Hydrogenophilus thermoluteolus: one gene and its partners. The main gene of each other region encodes a partner of the protein of the gene in region 3 in a complex. Links are inferred from orthologs where the notes say so. Each region holds a gene or a part of one and is shown on either strand. Other genes may lie near its edges. The genes, in order: secA, secG and secY.

Evidence for each region.
Region 1: the proteins of secY (region 3) and secA are in contact, whole or in part, in a crystal structure (PDB 3DIN), measured with the Thermotoga maritima proteins. The link is inferred for Hydrogenophilus thermoluteolus from one-to-one orthologs. Residues at the interface, in WP_004081795.1 of Thermotoga maritima: Glu108, Gly109, Glu110, Glu111, Ala236, Glu237, Arg238, Arg239, Ile240, Thr241, Ile242, Gln243, Tyr244, Ala245, Arg246, Arg247, Val248, Thr249, Gly250, Arg251, Arg252, Val253, Tyr254, Gly256, Ala257, Ser258, Thr259, Tyr260, Leu261, Pro262; in WP_004082002.1 of Thermotoga maritima: Glu261, Ala262, Arg263, Lys300, Ala301, Arg302, Thr303, Ile304, Ile305, Leu323, Tyr324, Asp325, Pro326, Val329, Ser330, Tyr333, Ile336, Lys340, Phe345, Val349, Glu363, Phe364, Tyr374, Ser375, Gly376, Gly377, Glu393, Ile395, Thr482, Ser483.
Region 2: secY (region 3) and secG share a complex: the UniProt entries of both Escherichia coli proteins name them as parts of the sec protein translocase complex. The link is inferred for Hydrogenophilus thermoluteolus from one-to-one orthologs.

What each region holds. Positions count from the first base shown.
Region 1 is NZ_AP018558.1:824,792-832,596, reverse strand. The notes cover bases 834-4,093. They hold secA (preprotein translocase subunit SecA), read right to left. Parts: upstream 3,788-4,093; coding sequence 1,034-3,787; downstream 834-1,033. Other genes in these bases: HPTL_RS04040 (DciA family protein), read left to right, coding at 3,830-4,093; argJ (bifunctional glutamate N-acetyltransferase/amino-acid acetyltransferase ArgJ), read right to left, coding at 834-994. In the rest of the region: more of argJ, read right to left, coding at 1-833; more of HPTL_RS04040, read left to right, coding at 4,094-4,339; HPTL_RS04035 (hypothetical protein), read right to left, coding at 4,301-4,483; lpxC (UDP-3-O-acyl-N-acetylglucosamine deacetylase), read right to left, coding at 4,486-5,433; cell division protein FtsZ, read right to left, coding at 5,447-6,652; cell division protein FtsA, read right to left, coding at 6,699-7,805. UniProt on the Escherichia coli protein: Required for protein export, interacts with the SecYEG preprotein conducting channel.
Region 2 is NZ_AP018558.1:1,252,668-1,260,028, forward strand. Bases 3,251-6,066 are described here. They hold secG (preprotein translocase subunit SecG), read right to left. Parts: upstream 4,923-6,066; coding sequence 4,578-4,922; downstream 3,251-4,577. Other genes in these bases: HPTL_RS06085 (NADH-quinone oxidoreductase subunit C), read right to left, coding at 3,251-3,401; HPTL_RS06090 (NuoB/complex I 20 kDa subunit family protein), read right to left, coding at 3,416-3,895; ndhC (NADH-quinone oxidoreductase subunit A), read right to left, coding at 3,899-4,270; tpiA (triose-phosphate isomerase), read right to left, coding at 4,925-5,665; glmM (phosphoglucosamine mutase), read right to left, coding at 5,695-6,066. Also shown: NADH-quinone oxidoreductase subunit NuoF, read right to left, coding at 1-1,025; NADH-quinone oxidoreductase subunit NuoE, read right to left, coding at 1,046-1,543; HPTL_RS06080 (NADH-quinone oxidoreductase subunit D), read right to left, coding at 1,555-2,808; more of HPTL_RS06085, read right to left, coding at 2,811-3,250; more of glmM, read right to left, coding at 6,067-7,053; folP (dihydropteroate synthase), read right to left, coding at 7,123-7,361. UniProt on the Escherichia coli protein: Subunit of the protein translocation channel SecYEG. Overexpression of some hybrid proteins has been thought to jam the protein secretion apparatus resulting in cell death; while this may be true it also results in FtsH-mediated degradation of SecY.
Region 3 is NZ_AP018558.1:434,189-441,692, reverse strand. The notes cover bases 301-3,259. They hold secY (preprotein translocase subunit SecY), read right to left. Parts: upstream 2,458-3,259; coding sequence 1,144-2,457; downstream 301-1,143. Other genes in these bases: rpsE (30S ribosomal protein S5), read right to left, coding at 3,103-3,259; rpmD (50S ribosomal protein L30), read right to left, coding at 2,915-3,097; rplO (50S ribosomal protein L15), read right to left, coding at 2,474-2,911; infA (translation initiation factor IF-1), read right to left, coding at 921-1,139; rpmJ (50S ribosomal protein L36), read right to left, coding at 792-905. Also shown: more of rpsK, read right to left, coding at 1-300; more of rpsE, read right to left, coding at 3,260-3,621; rplR (50S ribosomal protein L18), read right to left, coding at 3,634-3,987; rplF (50S ribosomal protein L6), read right to left, coding at 4,000-4,533; rpsH (30S ribosomal protein S8), read right to left, coding at 4,548-4,943; rpsN (30S ribosomal protein S14), read right to left, coding at 4,954-5,259; rplE (50S ribosomal protein L5), read right to left, coding at 5,270-5,809; rplX (50S ribosomal protein L24), read right to left, coding at 5,820-6,137; rplN (50S ribosomal protein L14), read right to left, coding at 6,146-6,514; rpsQ (30S ribosomal protein S17), read right to left, coding at 6,637-6,909; rpmC (50S ribosomal protein L29), read right to left, coding at 6,906-7,100; rplP (50S ribosomal protein L16), read right to left, coding at 7,103-7,504; rpsC (30S ribosomal protein S3), read right to left, coding at 7,497-7,504. UniProt on the Escherichia coli protein: The central subunit of the protein translocation channel SecYEG. Consists of two halves formed by TMs 1-5 and 6-10.

The DNA of each region.
Region 1 (7,805 bases), 390 kb from region 3 along the record:
CGATCGCCGCGAGGATCCGGCCCAGGTTGGGGTCGGAAGCGAAGAGTGCCGTTTTGACGAGTGGCGACTGGGCCACCGCATAGCCCACCTGACGGCACTCGCCACGATCCTTGCCGCCAGTTACCGAGACCGCGACGAATTTGGTCGCGCCTTCACCGTCACGCACGATCGCTTGCGCGAGCCATTGGGCCAGCGCCAGGAGCGCTTCGCGAAAGCGGCGCGAATCGGTGCAGGTCGCATTCCCCCGAAGGAGTGGCCCGGTGCGCTGCGTCGCGATCACGACGAATGAATCGTTGGTCGAGGTATCGCCATCGACCGTGATCGCGTTGAACGACTCGTCGGCGACTTCGCGAACCAATGCCTCGAGCCAGTGGGGATCGACCCGGGCGTCGGTGGCGATGAACCCGAGCATCGTCGCCATGTTGGGCCGGATCATCCCGGCCCCTTTGCTGATGCCGGTAAGCGTCACCGTGCTGCCGTCGGAGAGTGTCACGGTTCGGCTGGCCGCTTTCGGCACGGTGTCGGTGGTCATGATCGCTTCCGCTGCGTGCGCCCAGCCGGTGGGGCTGAGGGTTGCGACCGCGTCGGGGATCCCGGCGAGCACTTTCGCGATCGGCAGCGGTTCCAGAATCACGCCGGTGGAGAACGGCAAGACTTCGGTTGCGGTAACGCCCAGCGCTTCTGCGACCGCGGCACAGGTGGTCCGCGCGTCGGCAAGCCCCTGCGCTCCGGTGCCCGCGTTGGCCACCCCGGTGTTGATCACAAGCGCACGCACTTTTCCACCCGTTGCCGCAAGATGTTCGCGGCACACCCGGACCGGCGCGGCGCAGAAACGGTTTTGCGTAAACACCCCGGCAGCGATACTGCCCGGATCGAGCGCGATCACCGTGAGGTCGCGGCGGTTTGCTTTGCGAATCCCCGCTTCGGTCACCCCCAATCGAACCCCCGGGACCGCCTGCAAAATTTCTGGTTGAAACGTCAGACCAACAGCCACTCTTTACCCTTTCCTATCCAACCGCTTGCCCAGAGCGGTTCACACCAAACGGCCGTGACAGTGTTTGTATTTCTTCCCCGATCCGCACGGGCACGGGTCGTTCCGCCCCACCTTGGGAAGCGCATGGCGGAACGGTTCGCCCTTGGTTTCCGCTTGGCCAGCGCGTTGCCCGTCGCTTTCCGATTCTGCTGCGGTCGCAACACCCGCGTCGGGATGTTCGAAATGGAGCGCTTTGAGTTCCGGTTCCTGTTGGGCCACCGCCTCGACCGCTTCCGGCGCTTGAATCCGAACCGTCATCAGGATTTGTGTGACGTCGCGGCGAATCGCCTCAAGCATCGTTTCGAAAAGCTCGAACGCCTCCCGCTTGTACTCCTGTTTCGGGTTCTTCTGCGCGTATCCGCGCAGGTGGATGCCTTGGCGCAGATGGTCGAGCGCTGCAAGATGTTCGCGCCAGTGCTGGTCGATGCTTTGCAGGAGCAGCGAACGTTCGAACTGCGCCCACGCTTCAGGCTCGACGAGTGCTTTCTTTTCGGCGTAGGCGTGATCTGCGGCTTCCAGGATCCGCGCCAGCATCGCTTCGTCACTCAGTTCCGGTTCCGCTTCGAGCCACGCTTTGACCGGGAGCGGCAATGCGAATTCGCTGGCAAGCGTCTGCTCGAGTCCGGTAAGATCCCACTGCTCGACGATACTGTCGTGCGGTACGAAGGTACGGAACGTGTCGCGCAAAACCCCCGCGCGCATCTCGTCGATCATCTCCGCGACGCTCGCGGCGTCGACCACTTCGTTACGCAGCGCATAGAGCACCTTGCGCTGTTCGTTCGCGACGTCGTCGTACTCCAACAGTTGCTTGCGGATATCGAAGTTGTGCTGCTCGACCCGCCGCTGCGCGGTCTCCAATGCCCGCGTCACCATCGGATGTTCGATCGCCTCCCCCTCGGGCATTTTGAGCCGCACCATCAACGCATTGAGTCGGTCGCCCGCAAAGATCTTGAGGAGCGGGTCTTCGAGCGAGAGGTAGAAACGCGACGAGCCGGGGTCGCCCTGACGACCGGCGCGACCGCGCAATTGGTTGTCGATACGGCGCGACTCGTGCCGCTCGGTCCCGATGATGCGTAGCCCCCCGGCTTCGATCACCCAGCGATGGTTCTCTTCCCACTCCTTCTCGAGCGCTTCGATCTTCGCTGCTTTTTCGCTTTCGGAAAGGTTGGGGTCGTTGCGGATCGCTTCGACCTGAGGTTTGATATTCCCGCCCAAGATGATGTCGGTACCCCGACCTGCCATGTTGGTCGCGATCGTCACCATCCCCGGGCGCCCCGCCTGAGCGATGATCTCCGCTTCTCGCGCATGCTGCTTCGCGTTGAGCACCTGATGTGGGATCCCCCTTTTTTTGAGGAGCCCAGAGAGGAATTCGTTCACTTCGATCGAGGTCGTCCCGACCAGCACCGGCTGACCGCGTTTGCGGCACTCTTCGATGTCTTCGATCACCGCTTGCCACTTCTCTTTTGCGGTGCGGTAGATCCGGTCGTTTTCGTCCTTGCGGATCATCGGCCGGTTGGTTGGGATGATCACCGTTTCAAGGCCGTAGATTTGCTGGAACTCGTAGGCTTCGGTGTCGGCGGTCCCCGTCATTCCCGCCAATTTTTCGTACATCCGGAAGTAGTTTTGGAAGGTGATCGACGCGAGCGTCTGATTCTCGGCGCGAATCGGGACCCCTTCCTTGGCTTCGACCGCCTGATGCAACCCTTCCGACCAGCGGCGACCGGGCATCAAACGACCGGTGAATTCATCGACGATGATGATCTCACCATCCTGAACGACGTAGTGTTGGTCACGATGAAAGAGCGCATGTGCGCGCAGCGCGGCAAAGACGTGGTGCATCAGGGTGATGTTGCGCGGATCGTAAAGACTCGTCCCTTCCGACAACAGCCCCTGTTCGGTGAGGATGCGCTCGACCTTTTCATACCCTTGTTCGGTGAGGAGCACCTGGCGTGCTTTGAGGTCGACGGTGTAGTCACCCGGCGTTACGATCTCATCCCCTTCCATTTTCTGCTCCGAGAGCAGCGGGATGATGGCGTTCACTTTGACGTAGAGTTCGGTATTGTCGTCGGCCTGTCCCGAAATGATGAGCGGGGTTCGCGCTTCGTCGATCAAGATCGAATCGACTTCGTCGACGATCGCGTAATGGAGCCCCCGCTGCACTCGATCCTCGGGGCGATAGACCATGTTGTCGCGCAAGAAATCGAACCCGAATTCGTTGTTGGTCCCGTAGGTGATGTCGCACGCATAGGCCGCCTGCTTCGCCGCGTGGTCGATCCCTGGCAGATTGACACCCACGGTCAGCCCCAGGAAACGGTGCAATTGCCCCATCCATTCGGCGTCCCGTTTGGCCAAGTAGTCGTTCACCGTAACGACGTGCACCCCTTTGCCGGTAAGCGCATTGAGATAGGCGGGAAGGGTCGCGACCAAAGTCTTCCCCTCACCGGTGCGCATTTCGGCGATTTTCCCTTGGTGCAGCGCAATGCCGCCGATCAACTGGACGTCGAAATGGCGCATCCCCAGCACGCGCTTGCCCGCTTCACGGACCACTGCAAACGCTTCAGGCAGCAGCGTGTCGAGCGATTCGCCGTTGGCGAAGCGCTGTTTGAATTCCGTGGTTTTGTTTTGCAATTCGGTATCGGAGAGACGGGCGGTTGCTTCTTCGAGGGCGTTGATCCGCGCGACGATTCCGCGGTACTGTTTGATCAACCGGTCGTTGCGGCTGCCAAAGATCTTTTTCAAAAGCTTCGCGATCATGCTACATTCCAAGGCGATTACGCGTCAAAGGTGAAGTGTATCATGTCCTTTCAGCGTCTTCCGGAGGCGTTCGCGGGCGAATCGCGTCTGCGCGAATTGCAGCGTCAAGGGTTATGGTTGTGGCAAGTGCAGCAGGCGCTGAGCGAAATCCTGCCGCCCGAGTGGTGCGCGCAATTGAGCGTCGGCCGCTTCGAGGGGGGACAATTGACGGTGATGAGTCCGTCCGCACTCGTCGTCGCGAAATTGAAACAGATGACCCCAACGCTCATCGCGGAACTGGGTCGCCGCGGCTTTGCCGTCACGGCGATCCGCTGGCGGGTGCGGCCAGAGCTCGTGCAGACGCTCGCGCAACGCCCGCAAGCGCCGGCACATGCGCCACGCGGGTTGAGCCAAGCTGCGATCGCGGCGCTCACCGAGCTGCGCGCGCAACTTCCCGCAGACGACCCCTTGGCACAATCGCTCACCGCGTGGCTTCGCCGCGCGACCGAAAACGCGCCCGCTGCGAGCCCCCAGTCACAGCGCGACGAGCCGCTCGAGCAGAAAAAGCAGTAAGTAGAGAAGCAGGATCGCGCCGCCTACGCTCGCGCCGCGCAGCGCCCAGCGCACCCACCGCCGCTCACCGGTCACGAAATAGGCAGCAAGCGCCACGAGCACAGCCAAAACGGTGAGGACGAGGACGATACGAAACGCAATCACCGTCAAGAAACCGGAACGGCGTCAGGTATCGGCAGGAGGGAGGGGCGGCGATGGGGCCAGCCAACGCGATGACCCGCGGAGCTGGAATCGGTAAAGGTCACCCACTCCCACGCAGTTTGGTCGGCCAGAAGCGCGCGCAAAAGCCGGTTGTTGAGCGCATGCCCCGATTTGTACGCGCGGTAATGGGCAAGCAGCGGGTGCCCCAGCACGTAGAGATCCCCAATCGCGTCGAGGATCTTGTGGCGGACGAACTCATCGGGACTCCGTAGGCCGCCGGGATTGAGCACCCGAAATTCGTCGAGCACCACGGCGTTCTCCAGGCTGCCACCGCGCGCAAGCCCCATCTGGCGCAACTGCTCGACCTCATGGACGAAACCGAACGTACGGGCACGCGCCACCGCGCGCAAGTAGCTCTCTTCGGCAAAATCGACGACCGCTTCCGTCTTCGACGCGGCGATCGCTGGATGGTCGAATTCGATCTGAAACGAAAGCCGGAACCCGTCGAACGGCTCCAACCGCGCCCATTTGTCGCCATCCTCGACCACAACCGGACGCTTCACGCGGACAAAACGGCGTGGTACCGATTGTGCGACCGTCCCTGCCTCCAGAAGCAACAAGACGAACGGCGCCGCGCTGCCATCCATGATCGGCACTTCGGGGCCATCGAGTTTGATCGTAACATTGTCGACACCCACCCCTGCAAGCGCAGAGAGGAGGTGCTCGATCGTTCCCACCCCGACATCCCCGCGACGAATTCCGGTGCAGAGACGGGTCTCCGCCACCGCGTCGGCGGAAATGGGGATCTCCACCGCGGGGGAATGGTCGATCCGTACGAATCGAATTCCGGCATCTGGGGGAGCCGGGAGCAGACGCAACGCGACCTTGGCTCCACTGTGCAATCCCACGCCAACGGTCTGGACGGGACGAGCGAGCGTTCGTTGCGGGATCACGGACGCGCCCCGTTCAGTCGTTTTGTTTGCGCAGGAACGCAGGGATGTCGAGTTTGTCCATGCCCTTGCTCGCCAACTGCTCGGCGAACGAGCGGACCGGTTTGCGCCCGGTGGCACGTGACGAGCGGATCACTTTGCTCGCTTCCGCTGCCGCTGCGCTCGCGGAACGACCATTCGGCGCTACGGCATGCGTAGCCGCAGCACCATAGGTACCCGTCGCACGGGCCTCTTCCCAAAGGTCGGACGTAGTCTGACGACGCCCCGCCCCCAGTCCTGTCGCGACGACAGTGACCCGAATTCGGTCTTCCATCGCGTCGTCGAAAACGGTGCCGTATTTGACGAACGCCTCCGGCGCGGCATAACCCTGAATCGCCCGCACGGCGTCACGCACTTCGCTCATCTTGAGCGAGCTGCGGCTTGCGGTGATGTTGATCAAGACACACCGAGCGCCAGAGAGTTCGGTCCCCTCAAGGAGCGGGCTCACCGCTGCCTGTTCGGCGGCGACGCGGGCCCGATCGACTCCGCTTGCCTCTGCCGAACCCATCATCGCCCGTCCCATCTCCGCCATCGCGGTGCGCACGTCTTGGAAGTCGACGTTCACCATACCGGGAACATTGATGATTTCGGCGATCCCGGCAACTGCGTTTTTGAGGACATCGTCGGCGGCTTTGAAGCACGCTTCGAACGGGGCATCGTCGCCGAACACTTCCAGCAGCCGATCGTTCAAGACCACAATCAACGAATCGACGTGGCGCGTGAGCTCTTCGATCCCGCTTTCAGCAACGCGGTCGCGATTTTCGAATTCGAACGGTTTGGTGACCACCGCAACGGTGAGGATCCCCATCTCTTTCGCGATCTCAGCGATCACAGGCGCCGCACCGGTTCCTGTTCCCCCACCCATCCCGGCGGTGATGAAAATCATGTGCGCACCGTCGAGCGCTTCGGCGATTTGGTCTCGACTTTCGAACGCCGCTTCCCGCCCCGCTTCCGGTTTCGACCCGGCACCGAGACCACTGCGTCCCAATTGGACTTTGGTTGGCGCGAGCGCACGGGAGAGCGCTTGCGCGTCGGTGTTGATCGCGACGAACTCGACGCCAGCTACCCCCTCACGGATCATGTGATCGACCGCGTTACACCCGGCCCCGCCGACGCCCAAAACACGAATGACTGTTTTCGCCTCTGCCGATTCGACCACCTCTTCCAATGCGTGCAGTGCCATGACCCTTCTCCCTGACTTTGTTCGATTCTAACCGATTTATCGCCAATCAACGATTTTCTGTGCCAAAAAACCAACGCAGCAACTGCGCGAACCACCCGGACCGCCGTTTGGTCCAAACCGCAGCATCCCCCCATTGTGCGTGCAGCAGACCACTGACCGCAGCATACGCAGGATCCTCCCACTTTTCGGCTTCATTGCTCAAATAGGGAATTCCCACTCGCGCCGGTGCTCCGAAAACGGCTTCCGCCAGATCCGAAATGCCGCTCAATTTCGCGCTTCCCCCGGTCAGGACTACGCCGGCGCTGATCTGCTCTTCGAGCCCCTGCTCGCGCAGCGTTTCCAACGCCATTTCGAAAATCTCCTCGACGCGCGGGTGGATCACGTCGACGAGCCGCTGCCGCGCCAAACGCCGCGGGGGGCGGTCGCCAATCGCCGGGGCATCGACGAACTCATCCATCGCCACCCAGTCGTAGGATGCCGCGCCGTACGCACATTTGAGCCGTTCCGCGTCGGCAGCGGGGGTGCGCAGCGCCATCGCGATGTCATGGGTGATGCGATCCCCACCCAGCGGCAACGCGGTGCAATACCGAACCGCTCCTTGCGCATAGACCACCATATCGGTCGTCCCGGCGCCGATATCGAGGAGCAACACGCCCAGCGCTTTTTCGTCTTCGGTAAGCACCGCTTGCGCCGCAGCCAGCCCTTGCACCATCAACGTGGTCAAATTCAACCCCGCGCGACGAATACATTTCACCAAATTGTGCGTTGCGCTCTTCAATCCGGTGACGACATGCACCCGTACCGCCAGTTTTCGTCCGCTCATCCCCACCGGGTTCGCGATTCCGCCCAGATCGTCGAGTACGAACTCCTGCACCAGCGCGTGCAACAATTGGCGATCTTCGGCAAGCGGCAGCTGTTTGGCGGCCTCCAAGACGCGCGCGACATCCTGTTCGGAGACTTCCGCACCGTGCACGGGCACGATCCCTTCGTTGTCCAAGCAAGCGAGGTGTGCGCCGCTGATCGTCGCGCGTACCTCCGAAAAGTTCGTTTCGATTTTCTCTTGCAACGTTTCGGCAACGCGAGCAACCACGGCCAACGTGGCGTCGATATTGACGACCATGCCGTGCCGCAACCCCATCCCTGTGGGCACTTC
Region 2 (7,361 bases), 820 kb from region 3 along the record:
GTACATTGACCGCACGACTCCTCATAGTAAAAGTAAGAGAGTCGCTCCAGCGCTTTTACCATGCAGGTCGTTTCGTCCATCACGATCACCGCACCAGAACCCAGCATCGAGCCAGCCTTCGCGATGGAGTCGTAATCCATCGTACATTCCATCATCACGTCTCCCGGCACGACTGGCGCGGAAGAGCCACCCGGAATCACCGCTTTGAGTTTGCGCCCGCCTCGGACACCGCCAGCCAGTTCCAAGAGCTCCGAAAATGGCGTTCCCATGGGAATTTCGTAGTTTCCCGGGCGATTGACATGTCCCGAGACCGAAAAAATCTTCATCCCGCCATTGTTGGGCTTGCCCAAATGCAGGAACTGCTCGCCCCCCATCGCAAGCAGAAAAGGAACCGAAGCAAACGTTTCGGTGTTGTTGATGGTGGTGGGTTTTCCGTAAAGGCCGTAACTGGCGGGAAATGGCGGCTTGAACCGTGGCTGCCCTTTTTTCCCTTCGATCGATTCCAAAAGCGCCGTCTCTTCGCCACAGATATAAGCCCCGTAGCCGTGGTGGGCATAGAGTTCGAAGTGGAAACCACTCCCCAAGATATTCTCACCCAAGTAGCCAGCGCGGCGCGCCTCTTCGAGCGCTTCTTCGAAACGCTCATAAACTTCGAAAATTTCACCGTGGATGTAGTTGTATCCACGGTTCGCCCCCATCGCGTAACCGGCAATGATCATCCCTTCGATCACGCTGTGTGGGTTGTAGCGCAGAATGTCGCGATCTTTGAACGTTCCGGGTTCGCCTTCATCGGAGTTACACACGACATATTTTTCCCCAGGAAACTGCCGGGGCATGAAACTCCATTTGAGCCCGGTTGGGAAGCCAGCACCCCCACGCCCACGCAGCGCCGAGGTCTTCACCTCTTCGATCACCCGTTCTTGCGACCAGTTTTCCGTGAGGATACGCCGCAGAACTTGGTAGCCACCCCGCGCTTCGTAATCGGCCAACCGCCAGCGGGATTCATCGCAATCCTTGAGGATCATCTGACCCAGCTTGAGCGTACTCATTGGGTATTCTCCGTGGCTTGGCGCTTGAGGGTTTCCAAAAGGGCGTCGAGCCGTTCGCGTGTCATCCGGCAGCACATGCGGTGGTTATTGACGAGCAGCACCGGAGCATCTCCACAAGCGCCCATGCACTCACCCTCTTTCAGTGTGAAAAGGCCGTCCGGTGTGGTCTCGTTGAAATCGATGCCGAGGCGCTCCTTGAGATGTTCTGCCGCGTGGTAGCCGCCAGAGAGCGCACAGGGCAGATTGGTGCACACCGTGAGTTTGTATTTGCCTACTGGTGTCAAATCGTACATGTTGTAGAAAGTGGCGACTTCATAGACCGCGACTGGCGGCATCTCGAGATAGTCCGCGACGAACGCGATCGTCTCTTCCGAAAGCCACCCTTTCTCTTCTTGCGCAATCCGTAGCGCCGCCATCACCGCCGACTGCTTCTGCCCCGCCGGGTATTTGGCGATTTCACGGTCGATGCGGGCCAACGCCTCTGGTGAGAGCATCGAAAACTCCTTTAGCGGTCGATTTCGCCGAAGACGATATCCATGGTGCCGATGATCGCAACGACGTCCGCAATCAAATGTCCGCGCGCCATCTTGTCCATCGCCGAAAGGTGCGCAAACCCGGGGGCGCGCAGTTTGACCCGGTAGGGTTTGTTGGCACCATCGGAGATCGCGTAGACGCCGAACTCCCCTTTCGGATGTTCCACTGCGGCATAAACCTCACCTGGCGGCACGTGGATTCCTTCGGTCATCAACTTGAAATGGTGGATCAGCTCTTCCATCCCCGTTTTCATCTTCTCGCGGGGAGGCGGCGCCACTTTGTAATTGTCCGTGATCACCGGGCCGGGGTTTTTCCGCAACCAGTCGATGCACTGTTTGATGATGCGGTTCGATTGCCGCATCTCCTCCATGCGCACCAGGTAGCGGTCGTAACAGTCACCGTTGGACCCCACCGGGATATCGAATTCGAGCTGATCGTAGACTTCATAGGGCTGCTTCTTGCGCAGGTCCCACGCCACGCCAGAGCCGCGCAGCATCGGCCCGGTGAATCCCCACGCCAGCGCCTCTTCCGGGGAGACCACGCCGATCCCCACGGTCCGCTGTTTCCAGATGCGGTTGTCGGTAAGGAGCGTATGGTAGTCGTCGAGATACCCTTCGAACCGCTCACAGAAATCTTCCAGGAAGTCGAGCAGCGACCCTTCACGAGCGCGATTGAGCTCCTTGACCCGTTTTTCGTCTTTGTATTTGCTGACGGTGTATTTGGGCATTTCGTCCGGCAGGTCGCGGTACACCCCGCCTGGGCGATAGTACGCTGCGTGCATCCGCGCACCGGAGACCGCCTCATACGCATCCATCAGATCTTCGCGCTCACGGAAGGTATAGAGCACCATCGTCATCGCGCCGATATCGAGCGCATGGGTACCGATATTGAGAAGGTGGTTGAGGATGCGCGTGATTTCATCGAACATCACGCGGATGTACTGCGCGCGAATCGGCACTTCGATCCCAAGCAGCCGCTCGATGGCCAGGCAGTAGGCGTGTTCGTTGCACATCATCGAGACGTAGTCCAACCGGTCCATATAGGGAACCGATTGCACCCAGGTGCGGGTTTCCGCCAATTTTTCTGTACCGCGATGCAACAACCCGATGTGCGGGTCGGCGCGCACCACCACCTCCCCGTCGAGTTCGAGGATCAGGCGCAAGACACCGTGGGCCGACGGGTGCTGCGGCCCGAAGTTGATCGTAAAGTTCTTGATTTCGGCCATCGTCACACGTCCCCGTAGTTCGCTTCACGGACGATTCGCGGCGTGTTTTCGCGCGGCTCGATCGTCACCGGTTGATAGACGACGCGCCCTTTCTCCGGGTCGTAACGCATTTCGACATGGCCGGTCACCGGGAAGTCTTTGCGCAGGGGGTGGCCGACGAATCCGTAATCGGTCAAAATGCGCCGCAAATCGGGGTGCCCTTCGAAGAGGATCCCAAAGAGGTCGAACGCTTCGCGTTCATACCAATCGACACTGGGCCAGATCTCGATCAACGAAGGAAGGGTCGGCCAGTCGTCGTCTACCGCAAAGGTCTTCAGCCGCAACCTTACGTTATGGGTGAGCGAAAGCAGATGGACGGCAACGGCGAAACGCGGTCCCACCCACGGACGGTTCGCGTAGGTGGCATAGTCGATACCGGAAAGGTCGATCAACTGTTCGAACGCAAAATCGGAATCGTCGCGCAACGTTTGCGCGATCGCCAGATAGTTTTCCTTGTCGACGGTCATCGTCACTTCCCCGTGGTGCTCCTGCACCACGACTTGATCGCCGAACCGGTTCCGCAGTCGTTGCGCCAAAGCTTCGGTTCTTTTCATCGACGCCCCCTAGGCTACGTGCGCGCGATCGTGGACGTGCGCTTGATTTTGTTCTGAAGCTGAATGATGCCGTACAAAAGCGCTTCAGCCGTTGGCGGACAGCCGGGAACGTAGACATCGACCGGCACGATGCGGTCACAACCGCGCACCACGGAATAGGAATAGTGGTAATAGCCGCCCCCGTTGGCGCAGGACCCCATCGAGATCACCCACCGCGGCTCGGGCATTTGGTCATAGACTTTGCGCAATGCGGGTGCCATTTTGTTGCAGAGCGTCCCCGCAACGATCATGAGATCCGATTGTCGCGGGCTGGGACGAAAAACGACACCGAAGCGGTCGAGATCGTAACGCGAACAGCCAGCATGAATCATCTCGACGGCGCAACACGCCAACCCGAAGGTCATCGGCCACAGCGACCCCGTCCGCGTCCAGTTGATGACCGTATCGAGCGACGTGGTCATGAACCCTTCGCGCATCACTCCTTCAATGCCCATCGCTCACTCCCAATCGAGCGCGCCGTTCTTCCATTCGACCGCATAGCCCAAGACCAACACGGCGAGGAAGATCAGCACGGTAGTAAAAGCGTACCAGGCGTTTGCGCCTGCAGTGATCATTTCATTGAACGTAACGCCCCACGGAAACAAGAGCGCGATTTCCAAGTCGAACAGAATGAACAGGATCGCAATCAGGTAATAGCGAACGTCGAATTTGATACGGGCGTCTTCGAACGGCTCGAAACCGCATTCGTAGGGGGAGTATTTTTCGGGATCAGGACGGCGTGGGCCAAGGATCCACCCAAACACCATCGGCAGTACGCCGATCGCCAGCGCGACTACCAGGAAAACCAGGACCGGAAAGTAGCTTTCCATTACGGCCGCTCCTCATCTTCGGGCGACCGATAGGATACACCTTTTTGGTTCTAAATGCAGCGCGAAGCCAAAAAACAAGCTATCAAAAAAATCTAAGTTATTTGAATTTTTTTTGATAAAAATTCTTTTTGCAACAAAAAAAGCCGCTCATGAGCGGCTTTTTTTGTTTGGTGCCGACGGTGAGATTCGAACTCACACGGCTTTCGCCACCACCCCCTCAAGATGGCGTGTCTACCAATTCCACCACGTCGGCAGCAACGAAGCGAATTATACCGGAATTTTGCCGCAGCGCAATACCTCGCACCAGTCACTCAGGGATTTTCGACTCCGGTGCTGGCGATTGTTGTTGCGGTTGCGGTGCAGCAGCGCCAGCGTCCTGTTGCATCACGCTCGATGGCGCAGAAAGATGCGTTTTGCTCGCGAGGTAGGTCATCGCGAGACTGGTCAGGAAGAAAACCGTGGCGAGGATCGCGGTGGTTCGGCTCAAAAAGGTAGCTCCGCCGGAGGCCCCAAAAAGACTCGCCGAGCTTCCGCCCCCAAACGCGGCACCGGCATCGGCGCCCTTGCCGTGTTGCAACAGCACCAGAATGATCAATGCCACGGCAACGACTAGGTGAATCGTCAGAACGATCGAAAAAGCCAAACTACCCATTGTTACTCCTTTTCAGCAGCCGCGACGATCGCGGCAAATTCCATAGCACTCAACGACGCGCCGCCGATCAGCCCACCATCACACCCTTCGACGGTAAACAGTTCCGCAGCGTTACCCCCTTTGACACTTCCCCCGTAGAGAATGGGAAGGTCTGAGCGCGCCCCAACCTCAGAAAGCACCGTGCGCAACCAACCATGCGCCGCAGCAACGTCTTCGGGCGTGGCATTGCGTCCGGTTCCAATTGCCCAAACCGGTTCGTACGCAATGAGAACGTTTTCGACCGCTGCGGCACCGACGATTTCGACCACCTCGACGATCTGCTGACGCAATACGTCTTGCCAGGCGCCGCGCTCCCGCTCTTCCAGCGTCTCACCAACACACCAGATCGGCGTAATCGCCACCGCATTGAGCCGCTGGATCTTTTCTGCGATCTGCGCATTGGTTTCGCCGAAATATTGCCGCCGTTCCGAATGACCGACGATGGTCAACCGGCATCCGAAATCACACAACATTTCGGCGTGGACTTCACCGGTATAGGCCCCAGGGCCGAACGGGCTGACATTCTGTGCGCCCCAGAGCACCTTGCTCTCTTGCAACATACGCTGTGCTTGCGCCAGATAAGGGAACGGCACGCAGACCCCTACACGCGTATTCTCGCAAACTAGCGCTTTGAGCGCGACGAGTAGCGCTTCGTTCTGCGACCATGCGCCGTTCGATTTCCAGTTACCGATAACCCATTTCATGGAAAAAACTCCTCACCCCAATCAAACCATCACCGACGCACCTGCTCGGCGATCCGTTCCGCGGTTTCCGCAAGCGCCGCTACGATAGCGTCGACCACCGCCGCCTCTTCCCCTTCGACCATGATGCGCAAAAGCGGCTCGGTGCCCGAAGGGCGGATCAGAATCCGTCCACGATCGGCCAGTTCGGATTGGGCACGCGCTACGGCGTCCCGAAGCGCCCCGTGGGCTTGCCAGTCCTCTCCCTTGGGCCAGACGACATTGCGCAACCTTTGGGGGTAGGTCTGTAACGGCGCGGTCCATTCCGCCAAGGTGGTCTCATGGCGCACCAACGCGGCCAGGACCTGCAACGCGCTGACGATCCCGTCGCCCGTGGTGTGTTTGTCCAAACAGAGGATATGCCCCGAATTCTCCCCACCGTAGCACCAACCCCGTTCGCGCAAACGCTCCGCGACGAAACGATCGCCCACCGCGGTCCGTTCAAGCGGCACACCGTAGGCAGCGAGCGCACGCTCCAACCCCAAATTGGTCATCACCGTTCCCACGACACCGGGCACGGCAACCCCCGCAGCCAAACGGTCGCGAACGATCGCGAACAACAGGGCGTCGCCATCGTACAACCGCCCTTCCCGGTCAATCATCACCACGCGATCCCCGTCACCGTCGAACGCGATCCCAAGGTCTGCCTGGTGCGCTTCGACCGCGCGTTGCAAAGCATCTGGATGGGTCGCACCCACCGCGCGGTTGATGTTGAAGCCATCCGGTTCTGCGCCGATCACCGTGGTCTTCGCGCCCAATTCGTGAAAAACGTGCGGCGCTACCTGGTACGTTGCGCCATGAGCGCAATCAAGCACCAGGTGCCAGCCATCGAGCGTAAGGTCCGCGGGAAAAGTATTCTTACAAAATTCGATGTAACGCCCTGAGGCGTCGTCGATTCGCTTCGCTTTGCCCAACGCGTCTGCTGTAACCGATTCGACGGGCGCTTCCAGCCACTCTTCGATCTGTACTTCCAGCGCGTCGTCGAGTTTCGTCCCCGCTGCGGAGAAAAATTTGATTCCGTTGTCGTAATAGGGGTTGTGCGACGCGCTGACGACGATTCCTGCATCGAGCCGCATCGCCCTAGTGAGGTAGGCGATCCCCGGTGTCGGCAAAGGCCCTGTCAGCAAGACGTCTACTCCGCTACTGGCTAACCCCGCTTCGAGTGCCGCTTCCAGCAGATAACCAGAAACCCGCGTGTCTTTGCCAATCACAACCGTCGGACGCCGCAAACCGGTATGAGCGCGTGCCAAAACCTTGCCTGCGGCAAAGCCCAGCCGAACGACGAAATCGGGTGCAAGGTGGGGATCCCCGATGCGCCCGCGGATGCCGTCGGTACCAAACCAGCGTGCCATAGGTTACCCAGTTCAAAAAAGTGCCATTGTACCAGGGGGATCGTACAAAGCCGCTGTTTCGCTACGCGTTCACGCCAGCGCACGCCAAACGCGCAGTGCATCGACCGTCGCCGCGACATCGTGCACCCGCACGATCGAAGCGCCCAACGCCACCGCTTTGAGCGCGGCGGCAACACTGCCAAAGACGCGCGCCTTGGGTTCGTCACGACCGGTGATCGCCTGAATCATCCGTTTGCGCGAAACACCAACGAGGACGGGATACGATGCGACAAAACGCGGCAACGCGCGAAACAGCGCCACGTTGTGTT
Region 3 (7,504 bases):
TGTGCGGAATCGGCGTCACGTCGGCGATCCCGGTGATTTTGATACCCAACGCAGCAAGGGCACGAATGGTCGATTCGCGCCCCGGTCCCGGCCCTTGCACGCGGACTTCCAGATTTTTGATACCACACTCCATCGCAGCTTTTCCGGCAGCGTCGGCAGCAACCTGCGCTGCGAAAGGCGTGCTCTTGCGCGACCCCTTGAACCCAGAGGAGCCTGCGGAAGCCCACGCCAGCGCGTTCCCTTGCCGGTCGGTGATGGTTACGATGGTATTGTTGAAGGTTGCCTGAATATGGGCAATCCCGTCGGAAACGTTCTTTTTGACGCGACGACGCGCCTTGACTCCACTCTTCGCCATGCTACTTGACCCTCACATTACTTCTTCTTGCCCGCGATCGTCTTGCGCGGCCCCTTACGCGTCCTGGCATTGGTCCGCGTCCGTTGACCACGAACCGGCAGACCGCGACGATGGCGCATCCCACGGTAGCACCCGAGGTCCATCAGCCGCTTGATGTTCATCGTGATTTCGCGGCGCAGATCCCCTTCGACCTTATACTTAGCCACCTCTTCGCGCAAGCGCTCGATTTCGGCGTCCGTGAGATCTTTGATCTTCGCTTGCCGTGAGACTCCCGCCGCGTCACAAATTTTGCGCGCGCGCGAACGACCGATCCCGAAGATGTGGGTCAGCGCAATCTCGGCGTGTTTATGGTTGGGTACGTTTACCCCAGCAATTCGGGCCATATCCACTCACCCCAATGAAAAACATGCAATTCTAGCGGAAAGATGCACCAGGATCAACCTTGGCGCTGTTTGTGCCGTGCCTCTTTACAGATCACCCGCACGACCCCATGGCGGCGGATGATCCGGCAGTGGCGACAGATCCGCTTGACAGAAGGTTGTACTCGCATCGTTTCTCTCCAAAATTATTTGCTGCGAAAGACGATCCGCCCGCGCGTGAGATCGTAGGGCGTCAATTGCACCGTCACCTTGTCACCGGGCAAAATCCGGATGTAGTTCATCCGCATCTTGCCGGAGATATAACCCAAAATTTCGTGACCGTTCTCCAACCGAACCCGAAACGTCGTGTTCGGCAGATTCTCGATCACTTCTCCCTGCATCTCGATCACATCTTCTTTGGCCATCGCGTCAACCCCTCGTCCGACCGCTGCGCAAGTTCGCTTTTTTCAGGAGGCTCTCGTACTGATGGGACATGATGTGCGATTGCACCTGATTCATCAGATCCATCGTCACGACGACGATGATCAGGAGCGACGTCCCACCGAAATAGAAGGGAACGTTCCACTCCAAAATGAGGAATTCAGGAATCAGACAGACCAATGTCACGTAAAGCGCACCGGCCAGCGTCAATCGCGTCAGTACCCGATCGAGATACCGTGCGGTCTGATCACCCGGGCGAATCCCAGGAACGAACGCGCCGCTTTTCTTGAGGTTTTCCGCAGTCTCTTTCGCGTTGAAGACCAACGCGGTATAGAAGAAAGCAAAGAAAATGATCGCAAGCGCATAGAGCAAGATATAGATGGGCTGCCCAGGCGAAAGCGCCGCGGCCATATTGCGCAGCCATTCGAGAGATTCTGATGCGCCGAACCATTGCGCCGCAGTCGCAGGAAAAAGAATGATCGACGACGCAAAGATCGGCGGAATCACCCCAGCCATATTGAGCTTCAATGGCAAATGCGAGCTTTGACCGCCATAGAGGCGATTTCCCACTTGCCGCTTCGCGTAGGTAATGGGGATCTTGCGCAGCGCTTTCTCAACGAAGACCACGAACGCCGTGACGGCGATCACGAGCATGACGATAAGCAGTGCTGCCAAGGGATGCAGCGACCCCGTCGAGACAAGCTCAAACGTACCCGCAAGCGCAGTCGGCAAGCCCGCCACGATACCGGCAAAAATGATCAGCGAAATCCCGTTACCGATACCGCGCTCGGTAATTTGCTCGCCCAGCCACATCAGGAACATCGTACCCGTGACGAGGGTAACCACCGTCGTCATCCGGAAGATGAACCCGGGCTCGAGGACCAATCCGGGCTGGTTCTCCAGCGCCACAGCAATCCCCAGCGACTGCACGAAGGCCAAAGCGACGGTACCGTAACGCGTGTATTGCGCGATTTTGCGCCGCCCGGCTTCCCCTTCCTTGCGCAGTTGCTCGAGGGGCGGGAATGCATAAGTCATCAACTGCATTACGATCGACGCCGAAATGTACGGCATCACACCAAGAGCAAAGATCGTGAAACGCGAGAGTGCTCCACCGGAAAAGAGGTTGAGCACCCCCAAGATCCCGCCTTGTTGCGTTTCGAAGAGCTTCGCGAGCTGCACCGGGTCGATCCCCGGAACGGGAATATGCGCGCCGATCCGGTATACGATCAACGCGCCGACGAGAAACCACAGGCGCCGTTTCAAGTCGGCGAATTTACCGAGCGCGAAGCCAGGGGCGGTCATCGTCGCCACAGCGGGATCACTCCGTTTCGACCGAACCGCCCGCAGCCTCGATCGCTGCGCGCGCACCACGCGTCGCCTTGATCCCGCGCAGCACGACGCGGCGGGAAAGCGAACCCGATGCGATCACCTTGGCGCCGATCGCGTTGTTTGGCAAGAGGCCGGCCTGTTTCAGGACGATCAAATCGATCTCATCGACAGGCAGACGCTCGAGGTCGTTCAAGCGCAGTTCATGGACGAGCCCTTTGTTGGGAGACGTGAAGCCTCGCTTGGGCAAGCGCCGCTGCAATGGCATTTGCCCGCCTTCGAAACCGACTTTATGAAAACCGCCAGCCCGAGACTTTTGCCCTTTGTGACCGCGGCCACAGGTTTTCCCCAAACCGGAACCGATACCGCGGCCAACGCGACGGCGCGGTTTTTTGGCCCCTTCTGCGGGTTGAAGTTGATTCAAGCGCATCACTTACCCCTCGACTTTCAATAGATAGCCTACTTTGCGGATCATGCCCCGCACCTGCGGCGTATCGGGTAACTCAACGGTATGGTTCAGGCGGCGCAACCCCAAACCCCGGACGGTTGCCCGGTGGTCCTGGCGCGTGCCAATCAAGGAGCGGACCAGTGTCACGCGGATCGTTTGTGCGCTCATTTTGCTTACTCCAGGATCTCTTCGACCGACTTCCCGCGTTTCGCGGCAATTTCGGCCGGTGTTTGCATCCGGGTGAGCCCCTTCATCGCGGCGCGCAGCACGTTGTGCGGATTGCGCGAGCCCAAGGACTTACAAATGACGTCTTTGACACCAAGGGCTTCGAACAACAGACGCATCGCACCCCCCGCAATGATCCCGGTACCGGCAGGGGCCGGCTTCATGATCACGCGGCTCGCGCCATGCTTTCCGATGATTTCGTGCTGAAGGGTGCCATTGCGCAGCGGAATTTCGACCAGGTTGCGGCGCGCGTACTGCATGGCTTTCTGGACCGCCACCGGAACTTCGCGCGCTTTACCTTTGCCGATCGCAACACGGCCATCGCCATCCCCGACGACCGTGAGTGCGGCAAAGCTCAAAATCCGCCCACCTTTCACGGTCTTACTGACGCGATTGACCGCGACCAACTTTTCGATCAACTCTTCCTGCGCTTCGTAATCGCGCCCTTTGTTCGCTTTTCTGCTCATCGCTTCACCCCGTCAGAATTTCAGGCCGGCCTCGCGGGCGGCTTCGGCCAGCGCTTTGACACGCCCATGGTACAAATACCCGGAACGGTCGAAAGCCACCTCTTCGATACCGAGCGCCTTGGCTTTTTCAGCAATCGCTTTGCCGACCAATGCAGCGGCTGCGACGTTCCCGCCGTTCTTTACTTGTTCACGCAGCGCTTTCGAGAGCGTCGAAGCGGCAGCGAGCACCTTCGCTCCATCCGGCGTGGTGATCTGGGCATACATGTGCGCGTTGGAGCGATAGACTACCAGACGAATTTTCTTCAGTTGCGCAATTTTGGCCCGGGTTTTGCGGGCGCGGCGCAAACGTGCAAGTCTCTTGTTCATGGTCTAACCACCTTATTTCTTCTTCGTCTCTTTCAGGATCACCTGTTCGCCAGCATAGCGAACCCCTTTGCCCTTATAGGGCTCTGGCGGACGGTAAGCACGGATTTTGGCCGCTTCCTGACCCACCAACTGCTTGTCGATCCCTTTGAGGACGATTTCCGTTTGTGAAGGCGTCTCAGCCTTGACCCCGTCGGGCAAAGCGTGGATCACAGGATGAGAAAACCCGAGCGACAATTGGATCTGTTTGCCTTGCGCTTGTGCTCGGTACCCAACCCCGACGAGTTGCAAACGGCGTTCGAAGCCTTCAGAAACCCCTTTGACCATATTGGCCAGAAGCGCACGCATCGTCCCTGCGTACATGGCGCTGCGAACGACATCGGTTTTCGGCTGCACCCGCGCAACCCCGTCGGCGACTTCGATCGCCACCGCAGGATGCACTTTCATCTCCAGTTGCCCCAGAGGACCTTTGGCCCGCACCAGGTCACCGCTCACGGTGACTTCCACACCTTTGGGCAATACGACCGGTTGTTTCGCGATTCGAGACATCTTCTCTTCCCCCGTTAAGCGACGATGCAGAGCACTTCACCGCCAACGCGCGCTTTGCGTGCTTCACGGTCGCTCATCACGCCCTTGGGCGTCGAAACGATCGCGATACCCAAGCCATTCTGAACCTTCGGCAATTCATCGGCGCCGCGATAGATCCGCAAACCGGGGCGGGAAACGCGCTCGATGCGATCGATCACCGGGCGGCCTGCATAGTACTTCAGCGCCACTTTCAAGGTTGCTTTCGGACCATTGCGCAGGACTTCGTATCCAGCGATATAGCCTTCGTCGTGCAACACCTTCGCCACCGCCTCTTTCAATTTGGAATGCGGCACTTCGACATGACTTTTTTGCACCATTTGCGCATTGCGGATACGCGTCAGCATATCGGCGATGGGATCGGTCATACTCATCGCGCTCTCCTTACCAGCTCGACTTGGTCATGCCCGGAATCTGACCCGTGAACGCCAGTTCACGCAACTGATTACGGCACAACCCGAATTTACGGAACGTCCCACGCGGGCGACCCGTCAACGCACAACGATTGCGCAAACGTACCGGACTGGCGTTACGCGGCAACTGCTGCAACTTCAGACGCGCAGCCATACGCTCCTCGAGGGGCAATGACTGATCGTTAATGATCGCCAACAATTCCGCGCGCTTCTTCGCGTATTTCGCCACCAGCGCTTCCCGCTTCTTTTCGCGGTTGATCATCGATTTCTTAGCCATACTCGTACCCTTACGTCCGGAACGGGAAACGGAACGCTTCCAAAAGCGCCCGGCCCTCTTCATCGGTCTTTGCGGTCGTCGTGATCGTGATGTTCAGACCACGAACGGCGTCCACCTTGTCGTATTCGATTTCAGGGAAAATGATCTGCTCACGAACCCCAAGGTTGAAATTGCCACGACCGTCGAACCCTTTGCCGCCGACTCCGCGGAAGTCGCGTACGCGCGGGAGCGCGATCGTAATCAGCCGATCCAGGAATTCGTACGCGCGCACACCGCGCAAGGTGACCTTACAGCCAATGGGATAGCCTTCGCGAATCTTGAAGCCAGCCACGGACTTCCGCGCCCGCGTGATCACCGGCTTTTGCCCGGCGATCTTCGCCAGATCGTTCATCGCGTTTTCGAGCACCTTCTTGTCGGCAACCGCTTCACCTACCCCCATATTGAGGGTGATCTTCACGATGCGCGGCACCTCCATCACCGAGCGATAGCCAAAGCGGGCCATCAGCGCGGGAACCACCTCTTCTTGATATTGCTTCAACAACCGTGCCATCGTCGTGTCCTCACGCTTCTACCAGGTCACCGGTGCTCTTGAAAAACCGCACCTTACGACCATCTTCCAGAATCTTGATGCCAACCCGATCCCCTTTCTGAGTTTTGGGATTGAACAGCATCACGTTCGAGATATGGATGGGCATCTCTTTCGGTACGATCCCGCCCGGCTCACCTTTCAACGGATTTGGGCGCACATGTTTTTTGACGACATTGATGCCTGCGACGACGACACGGTCTGCACCGACGCGCTTCTGGACCACGCCACGGCGTCCCTTGTCTTTTCCTGCGATGACGATGACTTCGTCACCTTTCCGAATCTTCTGCATGGCACACCTCAGATCACTTCGGGAGCCAACGAAACGATTTTCATGAACTGCTCGGTACGCAATTCACGCGTCACCGGGCCGAAGATACGCGTTCCGATCGGCTCCAATTTATTGTTCAGGAGCACAGCTGCGTTTTCGTCGAACTTGACGAGCGAACCGTCCGGACGGCGAACCCCTTTTGCCGTGCGCACGACCACAGCGTTATACACGTCGCCTTTTTTCACACGACCACGTGGCGCCGCGTCTTTGACCGAGACTTTGATAATGTCGCCCACGTTGGCATAGCGGCGCTTCGAACCACCCAAAACCTTGATGCACATCACCTTGCGCGCGCCACTGTTGTCGGCGACCTCGAGAAGGGTCTGCATTTGAATCATCTTTGACTCCAACTTATACCGCAATGCGGACAGTATTGGACTGGGAACAAGACGCCCCGCTCACGCGGGGCGCACAACCAGAATCATCAATTATACTGTCGCTGCGGAATTTTGCCAAGACCTTACACCAAACCCGCTTTCGTGACGATTCGCGAAACAACCCAACTCTTGGTTTTGGAGATTGGGCGCGATTCGACGATTTCGACGACATCGTTCAGCGCCACGTTGGGATCTTCACAATGGGCGTGAAACTTGCGCGATTTGGTCACATATTTGCCATAGAGCGGGTGCGCTTCACGGCGTTCGACCAACACCGTCACCGTCTTCTGCCTGGCCGTGGAAATCACCTTCCCTTGCAACCGGCGACGGTTTTTTTCCCCTTGATTCCCGGTCATGTCCGTACCCCTTTCTCTGCCAGCACGGTTTTGACGCGCGCGATATCCCGTTTCACTGCGCGCATCTGCGCCGTATTGCTGAGCTGCTGTGTTGCAAGCTGCATCCGCAAAGAGAATTGCGCTTTACGCAACGACAGCAACTCCTCTTTCAATTCGGCTACCGATTTCTCTCTCAAATCCTTTGCTTTCATGTTTAGCTCCCCAACCGTCGGGTTACGACGATCGTCCGGAACGGCAACTTCGCTGCGGCAAGGCGAAACGCTTCACGCGCCAACTCTTCACTGACCCCGGCCATCTCATAGAGGACTTTGCCCGGTTGGATCTCCGCAACCCAATACTCGGGGTTCCCTTTACCGCTACCCATCCGAACCTCTGCCGGTTTTTGCGTGATTGGCTTGTCCGGAAAGACTCGGATCCAGATGCGACCACCCCGTTTGATGTGGCGGGTCATCGCGCGACGTGCCGCTTCGATCTGACGTGCCGTAAGGCGACCACGCCCAACGGCTTTCAAACCGAACTCTCCGAACGAGACCTCGGTCCCGCGCGTAGCGATCCCTTTGTTGCGCCCTTTCTGGACCTTACGATACTTAGTTCG